DNA from 3 places in the Elstera cyanobacteriorum genome. Region 1 is predicted to be linked to each of the others. Evidence: riboswitches for the same ligand, from Rfam matches in the RefSeq annotation. Region 1 holds a riboswitch; each other region holds the start of a gene.

Region 1 (3,409 bases):
TCACAGGCCCGCCGGTCTGGAAATAGTCCCACAGGCGCGCCGTCACTGTGGGCGGGACGGTCGAGAGCGCGGTCAAGCGCGGGTCGGCGATGGCATCGCCGGGTAGGATCGCCAGTGCAATCCCCTGCCGTCGCGCCATTTGGGCCAGTTCTTCCGCCCCATACCGCCAATAGTCGAGGCCCCCGAGCAGGCGGACGAGGATCACCTTGGCGTGGCGGGCGGTTTTTTCGAGATAGAGATCGACCGAATAGGGATGCCGAAGCTGGGCCAGCGGCGCCAGCCTGCCCGCCACCCGCGCCGGACCGTCCGCATAGGCGGCGGCGAGGGCCGTTAGGTCGCTGTCGGAGAAGGACAGAAACAGCCAATCCGCCGGGGTCTGGTCAAGGTCCACCGCCGCCGATAGATCGTCGAGGCTGCGGGAGACAGTGGCGAGCAGGTGCATGGTTTAGCGCAGGGCGGCTTCGATCGCGGCCCGATCCAGCCCCTTCTGACCGATGACGACAAGCCGGGTGCCGCGCGCCTCCCCGGCTTTCCAGGGCCGGTCGAACCCCTGCTGAAGCCGGGTGCCGACGCCTTGGACCAGCAGGCGCATCGGTTTACCCGTTACCTCGGCAAAGCCCTTGAGGCGGATAATGTCGAACTGGTCCGCCAAGGCCGCGAGTTTGGCGACGAAGGGGCCGGGGGCGTCGATGGCCGGAAGATCAAGGACAAAACTGTCCCAATCGTCGTGATCATGGCCGTCTTCGGCGTCATGGTGCGACGGGCGGGCGGCGAGATCGTCTTCTGCCGCTGCGTGCAGCCCCAGCAGAACCGCCGGATCGATCTTACCGCCACTGGTGAGCAGGATTTTTACGGCACGCGGCACCGTGGCGGCGATGTCGGCGGCAACGGTTTCCTGCGCTGCCGGGTCCATCAGGTCAGTCTTGTTCAGCAGAATCAGATCGGCGCAGAGAAGCTGGTCTTCGTAGACCTCTTCCAGCGGGTTATCGTGATCTAGGGACGGGTCGGCGGCGCGCTGGGCGGCTAGTTTGTCGGGATCGTCGGCAAAGCGCCCCTCCGCCACAGCGGCGCCGTCGATGACCGCGACCACGCCGTCAACGGTCAGGCGGGCACGCAGCTCTGGCCAATCGAAGGCTTTTACCAGCGGTTTCGGCAAAGCGAGGCCGGAGGTTTCGATGACGATATGCTCCGGCGCGTCCGGGCGGGCCAGCAGCGCTTCGATGGCCGGGGCGAAATCATCGGCGACCGTGCAGCATAGGCAGCCGTTGGCAAGTTCGACGATATTGTCCTCGGGGCAGCTTTCAATGCCGCAGCCCTTCAGAATTTCGGCATCGATGCCAAGATCGCCGAACTCGTTGATGATCAGCGCAAGGCGGCGATTGCCCGCGTTCTCCAGCAAGTGCCGGATCAGCGTGGTTTTGCCGGCGCCCAGGAAGCCGGTGACGATGGTAACAGGCGTTTTACGAAGAGAGGTCATAGGATCGGGTCGCAAACCAAAAAGCGGGTGCCCGACAAAACCGCACGCCGGACGATGCCCGGACGCTCCCGGTGGACAGATCCTCCGGGCTTGCCATCGGGACACCCCGCCCGCGGCAAACGGTTGCTTCGACGGCAGGTCTCCTGGCTTGCGGGTCGCTGCGGTGCTTCCGCCTTCCCGGGGGGCGACCCCAGTGGCTGTGTGGAAGACCGCTCGCCGCTTACAGTTGCGGGGGCAGCTCGGGCCTTGGGCCTTTCGGCCCGCACCCGGATTCCCTATTGTGCGGCTCGCGCCGCACCGTCTTGGGCCTAGGAGTGACACCGGCCCCGGAGCTTGTCAAATCTTTGCGGGGGGAGCCTTGCCATGAGCCTCGATACGGCGGACGCCGAGCGTCACACGCTGAAAATGCAAAAGCGCAAAGCGGTGCAAGACGCCGAGGTGGCGTCGAAGACCATCGAAAAGGGCCTTATTATGGTCCATACCGGCGCCGGGAAAGGCAAATCCACGGCGGCGTTCGGGTTGATCCTGCGTGCCCTTGGCCACGGTTGGAAGATCGGCGTCGTTCAGTTCATCAAGGGCGCCTGGGATACGGGCGAACAGCGGGCGCTGGCGGTGGCCTTCCCCGATCACGTGACGTGGCGCGCGATGGGGGAGGGGTTTACTTGGGAAACCCAGGATAAGGCGCGCGATATGGCGGCGGCGGCGGCGGCCTGGGCGGAAGCGCAAGCGCTGATGGCTGATCCCGCCTATCGGTTGATCGTGCTGGACGAAATCAATATCGCCCTGCGCTACGATTACCTTGATCTCGCCGCCGTGCTGGCCGCGCTGGCCGCAAAACGCCCGGACCTCACCGTGGTGCTGACCGGGCGCAATGCCAAACCGGAGTTGATCGACGTGGCTGATCTTGTGACGGAAATGACGCTGGTGAAGCATCCTTTCAAAGCCGGGGTGAAGGCCCAGGCGGGGATTGAGTTTTAGGGAAAAGTCAAGTTTTTTGTTATTTTATATGCAAACTGACATGGCGATAACTCTGAAGGCTGGGCCATCGATGTAAAACTGGCATCCTTTTTCTGCTACTTCTTTCATTTTCGCCATACTTTCACGATATTTTATGCCGCTTGAACTTTCTCCGAGTAATTTTTCCAGTGTAATTTGAATTGTTGATATTATTGTTCTTTGAACTATACTTAATTTATCCCCCTCTGGGATATGTCTGTAGACGCGACCTATTATCTTAAAGTGTCCGTCTGTTAATTTTGCTTTTATAGAGCGTGCATCGGCATCACTTACATCAATATCTACAACGCCTATTTGTCTTCCATCTATAGGGGATACCATTATCATTTCTAAGAGGCCGGACCTTAAGTAATCTTCTTCAATCTCAGATAGTATTTTTAGAATAATTTCTTCGTATTTGGGTAGTTCTTTCATCATATTCGGGTCAAAAAAATTCTTATTCAATTTTGTTCCAAAATTTTTAATTATCTGAGCTATTATTGGTGCGGAAACTTTTGTTATTTCTATTATATTAAAAAAATCTATTGGCTTTAAGATGGCGTCAAGCTGAACAAAATGATCTCTCGGGAAATCACTGCTTAAAACAGTGGATTTGTGTATGTGCTTTTCTTCCTCTAAAGCATCTATTAGTGCCATGTGTAATCCACCGAGTGTATATCGTCTGGCTGTTTTCTCCAGAACAGACTTATTTCGTTCTGCTTCTAATGAAGATGATACTGGGGAAATAAAATCTTGGAGGAATTTAAATCCCAATGAAATGCTTCCCTTTCCTTTTGATGAAGTAGTCTCTTCAGTAGTTTTCTCTAGAGAGACACCCTTAAAGACGTATGCAGCACAGTTTAAAACCATTTTCTCATTAAGATAAACTGGTTCCATGTAAAAACTCATCTTCGCCCCCTCTCTTTAGTGTATGTT
Region 2 (3,409 bases), on a different contig from region 1:
ATAGGGGTAGATCAACCCGGCGTCGGCGGCTTCGATCAGCGGGCGGACGCTTTTGCGGCAGCCGGAGGTGGCGCAGCCGAAAATGGCCGGAACCTTCTCCCGCCCCAGCAGGCGCTGCACTTCGGCCAGGGCGACGGCATTGTCCGACATCGTATCGGCGGTCACGGCCTCCAGCGGGCGCCCGAGCAAGCCACCGGCGGTATTGATTTCCTGGATCGCGAGGCGCTGGGCTTTTTCGACATTGCGATCGGCGACCGACAGCGGCCCCGTGCGGGCGATCAGCAGACCGATCTTGATCGGGCGGGTGCTGGCGGGCGGCCCATCGAGCGCGATGCGGATGGCCCCCATCGCCGCCAGTGTCGCAACGACGGTGACGAAGACCCCGACCATGAACCCATTGCGCCGCCGCCGCTTGACCATCGTTCCCCAACCCTTATTCGGCTGTCATTGTGCGGCAGGCGGTTGAGGCCGCAAATAAAAAACGGCGGGGTGCCGTGGCACACACCGCCGTTTCATGAGGGCCGGGGCCTTTACGCGGCGTTGAACAACCGGCGGTCGACCAGCCCGCTTCCCGCGAGCGACCGCAGCGTCTTAGCGCCCGCCAAGACGGCGAGATCGATCAGCGGTTCGATGGCGATCACCAGCAGATAGGCGCCGCCGAAACTGCCGACGGCGGTTAACGTCTCGCCAGCGACCCCTTGGCCGAAGAAGGCCCAGAAGGCTACCCAGGCGACGATTCCCGCCTGATAGGTCGCCGATAGCGCCAGCGCTTGGGCGTAGCGCAGATCGACATAGGCGGTGCCCGCCGAAATCACCTTGCCCGCCACATAGCGCAGCGCGAAGAGCGGCGCCAACAGCGTCGTAACATTCATCCCATATTGCGGCAGGTCGAAGGGCGCGAAGAACAGCCCTTGGATCAGCAGGCCCAACATCAGCCCGATTGCGGTCGGCGCCGCGCCAAGGATGAGGAACAGGGTGGAGCCGAGGATCAAATGAACCTCGGACACGCCGACCGGGTAATGCGGCAGGATTTCAAAGAAGGAAAACACCAGGGCCGTTGCCAGGATGCTACGGGCCGCAGGCGACAGCGGGCCGCGCGCTTTTACGGCGTCCCAGGCAGATTTGACGGTATAGCCGCCTAGGGCGGCGGCGGTCGTATAGCCAAGCCAGAGCTTCCCGCCCTCGACCAGACCGGGTTCGATATGCATCTCACTCTCCTCTGCCGTCACACCCGACGGCTTGCGGTTTCACGATGCACAGGGCCGGTCTCCTGACTCGCGGGTCGGTGCCGTATCCCGGTCTTCCCAAGCCTTGCGGCTCAGTGACGGTTCGGGGCGGCTCGCCGCATACAGTCGCGGGGGCGGTTGGGGTTGGGGCGCAGGCGCCAATCCCATTCCCGTTTCATCCCGGCGGTGGATGAGACCGCCATAGGACACCCTATGCCCGGCCATCAGGACGGGGAAACGGCGGGAGTGTCAAGCCGGGCTTACAGCACGCCTAGGCCGCGCAGCCCTTTAACGGCGAAATTCAGCGCTAGGACGAGGATCAGCAGCCCGGAGATCAGCGGCAGTGCCTCCGCCCACGCCGCGAGGCGCCCGCCGCGCCCGGCGGCATGGCGCAGGCCGAGGCTAGCGGCAATGCCGATCCCGACCAGGGTAACCGCCAGCCCGATGCTGAACGCCGCAACCATCCCCGCGCCGAGTGCCAGGGCTTTCACTTGCAGGCAGACGATCAGCACCGTGATCGCGGCCGGGCAGGGGGTTAGGCCGCCGGTAAAACCGAACCACGCGATCTGCCCGGCCCCGACCGGCCCCGCGCCGCCAAAGCGGGCGGCGATGTCGCGCGCATGGGCCGCCGCATGGGCGTCGTGATCGTGATCATGGTCGTGGTGGTCATGCGCATGGTCATGGTCGTGCCGGTGCGGCGCCCCTGCCGCCCAGACCAACCGCCCGCCCAGCACCGCGATAATCGCGCTCGATGCCAGCAACAACCAGGGTTCGGCTTTATCCAGAATGAGCGCATCCCCGAGGCTGAGGCCGATCAGGGCAATCGCCCAGACGACCAGCGAATGGCCCAAGGCGGCGGAAACTCCCAGCAGCACCGCCTGCTTTGGCGTGCCGCGAATGGCGACGATGAAGGCCGCCATCAGCGATTTCGAATGCCCTGGTTCAGCGGCGTGCAGCGCCCCCAGCAGCAGGGCGGCGGGCAGGTAGAGCCACGGGGTATGGCTGCCGTTTACGATGATCTGGGCGAGGTCCGGCATGGCTTCCTACAGGAATTTGGCGAGCTGCTTTAGCTCTTCGACAGCCGCAGGGACATTGCTGCCCGCATCGTCCAAACAGTGGAAAATGTGATCCTGGATCAGCTCTTTCTTCGCTTTGGCAATGGCGGCTTCCACCGCTTGAAGCTGCTGGGCCAACTCCAGGCAGGGTTTGCCAGCCTCGATCATGGTGATGACGGCGCGCAGGTGGCCATCGGCGCGCTTAAGGCGCCCGATGATTTTGGGGTGCGAGGCATGCATGCCCTTATCCTATCCCCCTGGAGAGGATATTCAAGCCCAAAAGAAAAGCGGCCCGCAGGCCGCTTTCAATCAGGGGGTTGTCGCCAAATCGGGCGGGTCGGCGCGATAGGCCTCCCAGCCGCGCGACCGCAGTTGACACGCCGGGCAGGTGCCGCAGCCGTGCCCCCAGGGGTGCAGATGGGTGCGGTCGCCGAGATAGCAGCTATGGCTTTCGCGGCGAATCAGTTCGATCAGATCGACGCCGCCCAGGGTTTCCGCCAGTTTCCAGGTTGCCGCCTTATCGAGCCACATCAGCGGCGTATGCAGCACGAAGCGCTTATCCATGCCCAGGCCCAGCGCCACTTGCAGTGCCTTAATCGTATCGTCGCGGCAGTCGGGGTAGCCCGAGTAATCAGTCTCGCACATCCCCCCCACCAGATGCCGCGCCCCGCGCCGGTACGCCAGCGCCGCCGCTACCGTGAACATCAGAATGTTCCGCCCCGGCACAAAGGTATTCGGCAGCCCGTTTTCGGCATAGGTGATGACGGTATCGGCGGTCATGGCCGTCTCGCCGATGGCGCCGACGACGCTTAGGTCGAGCAGATGATCCGGCCCCAGCTTGCCGCGCCATTGCGGAAACTGCGCTGCCAGCTCGTCGCGGATGGTCGCGCGGCACTCAAGCTCGATCTTATGGCGTTGGCCATAGTCGAAGCCGATGGTTTCCACCCGGTCGAAGCGGTCGAGTGCCCAGGCAAGGCAGGTCGCGGAGTCCTGACCGCCGGAGAAAAGCACCAGCGCGGTTTCTGGAATCGACATCAGTTTACCTCCGGGCCGAAATAGGTGCATTTATCGCCGCTCGCCTGCCGCCAGACCGTGACCCGGTTCAGCCCGGCAAGATCGGGGGCAAGG
Region 3 (3,409 bases), on a different contig from region 1:
ATCCCGATCTGCTCAATACCTAAAACCGCATTAGTTCGAACAGCATAGGTATTTAGACCGGCGGCAACCCGGATCATTTCCATTGATAGCGTAGGAAATGGTTTACCGCCAACATTGATAAACGCCGGTATACGCCGAACAACATTATCCCCATCGGCCGTATATGTAAATAAACCCCGCCCCTGCGCGCGCTGCTCTAGCACAGGAATATTAGGAATTAGCCCTGGAAAATTGTCCAAAAATGGAAGAGGGCTAGCCTGTATGATGGCCACTTGTGCAGGCGCTACACGATCAAGCCCGCGGGCATCAGAGGATGTCGTTTGCCCAAGAACAGAATTTGTTTCACCAAGGGCCTCTGCCAAAACAGCATCCGTATCTGGCAGTTCCCGCAACTGCGCTACCAGACTGCCCATGCCCTTAGGCAACGCCTCGGCCATCTGCTTTGGTGATAAACGATCTGCTTCGGCAAAGACAATATCGAACCCAATTGCAGCGGCGCCTGCCGCTTGGAGCTTTAGGACCATATCGGCGATAACCCCGCGCGACCAAGGCCATTGGCCGATTTCAGCGAGGCTGTCCTCATCGAGATCAACAACCGTTACCAACTGCTCATCTGACTGGCGGGGCTTCAGCACTTGGTAGGCATCGAACCCCTTAAGCCGCAAGATTTCTACCGGTGCGGGATCAAATCCCCGCAACACCACCAGCCCAACCAACGCCACCAGCGCCAGCCAGCGGCCTTTGCCGAAAACGGCTTTCAGCGCCTTGGCCGCCCGGCGGCGCACGGTTGGGCGATTATCGTTGGCGCCGCCATCGGGCGCTTCCTTTTCGATGGTATTCGCCGCCTGCTGCTGCATCGCCCGCCGCCCTTTGGTTTCGGTTGTTCTTTCTTGTACGGGAATCGCCGCGAATTTGCCGCAGTTTTGTGAGGCTTGACGCCCCCGCCCGGCCTGACTAGCGTTGCGCCCGGGATCGGTCGCCCCTAACCGGGCGTGAAAAGGGAACCGGGACAGGCCCATAAGGGCCGAAGCCGGGCTGCCCCCGCAACTGTAGGCACCGAGCCGCCCCCGCCCGTTTTTCGGGAAACCTCACTGGCCGCAACGCTGGGAAGAGGGGGCGCGGCGATGACGTGTCAGCCAGGAGACCTGCCGAACCTTGCGTGCGTGTCGCGACCGGTCGTCGGGGTGTACGGCAGGGACGGTTTCCCCGTTATGCGATTGCGCCCCTCGCGCCCCTTCCGGGTGCGGGGTTCAATTGCTTTGGACCGAGGATACCCGATGCGACCGACCTATCGCGCCCTAATCACCACCGCCCTCGCTGCTCTGACCCTGCCCGCCTGGGGCCAGGGGATCGGCACGCCACCCGCCGACAGCGTCACGGTTCTGGAGCCGGTGAATGTGACCGCCCAGCGCCTGCCCAGCCGCAGCGCCGAAACCGGCAGCGCGGTGACCGTCATCACCCCAAGCGAGATGGAAAAGCGCGGATCGGTGGAGGTGCTGGACCTGCTGAAGCGCGCCCCCGGCGTGTCGGTAGCCCGCAACGGCGGGTTCGGCGCCACGTCCAATCTGCGCATTCGCGGTTCCGACGTTGGGCAAGTGCTGGTGCTGATCGACGGCGTGCGCGTCAACGATGCCGCCGACGCCAGCGCCGCCTATGATTTCGCCGGGCTGACCGCCGATAGTGTAGAGCGGATCGAAGTGCTGCGCGGCCCGCAGTCGGCGCTGTATGGCAATGATGCGATGGGCGGCGTCGTCAATATCATCACCAAAAAAGGGCGCGGTCCCGCCAAGATTACGGCAATGACCGAAGCAGGCAGCTATCAAACGTTCCGCCAGCAGGCCGGGATTTCCGGCGCGCAGGATGGGTTCGATTACGCCCTGACCGCCGCTCATAGCCAAACCAAGGGCTTTTCCCGCATTTATGCCGGGCCAGAAAAAGATGGGGCGGAGCAGGCCAGCATCACCGGGCGCGGGGGTTATCGCTTCAACGAGACCTTCCGCCTGGGCGTTTCGGGCGGCTATCAGCACCTTGAATCGGACTTCGACCCCAGCGCCACCCGCGACGGTCCGGCGGTCGCCACCTCGAAGAAGCTCTTCGGGCGGGTCGACGGTACGGCCACGCTGCTCGATGGCCGGTTCGAGAATATCCTATCGTTGACCGCCAGCGATACCGACCGGGATTACGACGAACCCTTGGGCTTCTATCGCACCTCGCGCTACGAGGGGCAGACCTATGGCGCCGAGTATCAGGGCAATCTGACGCTGTTCGGCCAGGATGTTCTGACCGGCGGCCTATCCACCCGCACCGACAAAGCGCGCACGACGACCAACGGCAAGGCCGGGCCGCGCTTCAGCCAGGATACCAACAGCGTCTTCGGGCAATATAAGTGGAAGGCGACGGAAGCCTTCACCGTCACCCTCGGTGGGCGCTACGACGATGTGGAAAGTTTCGGCGGCAAAGGCACCTACCGGCTGACCGGTGCCTATCGCATCGCCAGCACCGGAACCACGCTGCGCGCGAGCTATGGCACGGGCGCCAAGGCGCCGACGCTGTTCCAGCGCTTCGATCCGCTCTACGGCAACCGCGCCCTCGACCTTGAAACCAACAAGGGTTTCGATGCCGGGATCGAGCAAGAGATCGGCAAGACGCTGACCGTCTCAGCCGGGGTCTTCCATACCCGCTACCGCAACCTTATTCAGTATCAGGGCCTTGGCTATACCAACATCGGCCGCGCCACCATGCGCGGGGCTGAATTTGGCGTGACGTGGAAGCCGCTGAGCGATCTCAGCCTCGCCGCCAATTACACCTATCTCGAAGCCGAAGACGCTAGCACTGACCAGCGCCTACCGCGCCGCCCGAAGCATACGGTGAACCTGACCGCCGATTACGCCGTCACCGAAAAATGGCAGGTCGGCGGGGCCATGCGCTTCGTGACCGAGCAGAACGACAATAGCTTCTCCAGCGATAAAATCCCGCCGGGGCTGATTTTCGATGCGCGCACGGCCTATCAGGTGATGCCCTGGGCGCAAATCTACCTGCGCGCCGATAATCTCTTCGATGCCGATGGCCGCGAATCCGCCCGCTACCGCGCGCCGGGCCGGTCGGTCTTCGCTGGGGTGAAGGCGGAGTTTTGATCAACCGGACGAACCCGTTAGGGGCGCGCCCCCCGGCAGGCGGCTGATGCACGCGCGGCTTTTGCTCGCCGCCCTCGCCGGGGTCGCGGGGCTGATTAGCCTGTTTTGGGGCGCATTGCCGTTGCGGCCGGAGACGGTCGTGCGTGGGCTGCTGGGCCAGGGGGACGCCGTCTTGATCGTGCGGGAAATCCGCCTGCCGCGCGCCGGGCTGACCCTGTTGATCGGTGGCAGCCTCGGCCTGTCCGGCGCGGCCTTGCAGGGGTTGCTGCGGAATC

Evidence for each region. A riboswitch is a leader RNA that binds a small molecule or an ion and turns the genes downstream of it on or off. The one in region 1 is predicted to bind cobalamin.
Region 2: another riboswitch for cobalamin. It lies ahead of CHR90_RS15785 (energy-coupling factor ABC transporter permease); the one in region 1 lies ahead of cobW (cobalamin biosynthesis protein CobW).
Region 3: another riboswitch for cobalamin. It lies ahead of CHR90_RS08115 (TonB-dependent receptor plug domain-containing protein); the one in region 1 lies ahead of cobW (cobalamin biosynthesis protein CobW).

What each region holds. Positions count from the first base shown of each region.
Region 1 is NZ_NOXS01000035.1:100,110-103,518, reverse strand. Features, by position in the region: gene cobN (cobaltochelatase subunit CobN) at 1-442, opposite strand, end outside; gene cobW (cobalamin biosynthesis protein CobW) at 446-1,477, opposite strand; cobalamin riboswitch at 1,594-1,794, opposite strand; gene cobO (cob(I)yrinic acid a,c-diamide adenosyltransferase) at 1,841-2,455, shown strand; gene CHR90_RS19305 (DUF6414 family protein) at 2,480-3,382, opposite strand.
Region 2 is NZ_NOXS01000034.1:169,553-172,961, forward strand. Features, by position in the region: gene CHR90_RS15780 (urea ABC transporter substrate-binding protein) at 1-420, opposite strand, end outside; gene CHR90_RS15785 (energy-coupling factor ABC transporter permease) at 531-1,208, opposite strand; cobalamin riboswitch at 1,244-1,455, opposite strand; gene CHR90_RS15790 (nickel/cobalt efflux transporter) at 1,487-2,263, opposite strand; gene CHR90_RS15795 (metal-sensing transcriptional repressor) at 2,270-2,521, opposite strand; gene queC (7-cyano-7-deazaguanine synthase QueC) at 2,591-3,316, opposite strand; gene CHR90_RS15805 (6-pyruvoyl trahydropterin synthase family protein) at 3,316-3,409, opposite strand, start outside.
Region 3 is NZ_NOXS01000031.1:159,748-163,156, reverse strand. Features, by position in the region: gene CHR90_RS19190 (CHASE2 domain-containing protein) at 1-701, opposite strand, end outside; gene CHR90_RS19645 (hypothetical protein) at 636-929, shown strand; cobalamin riboswitch at 957-1,167, shown strand; gene CHR90_RS08115 (TonB-dependent receptor plug domain-containing protein) at 1,278-3,134, shown strand; gene CHR90_RS08110 (FecCD family ABC transporter permease) at 3,181-3,409, shown strand, end outside.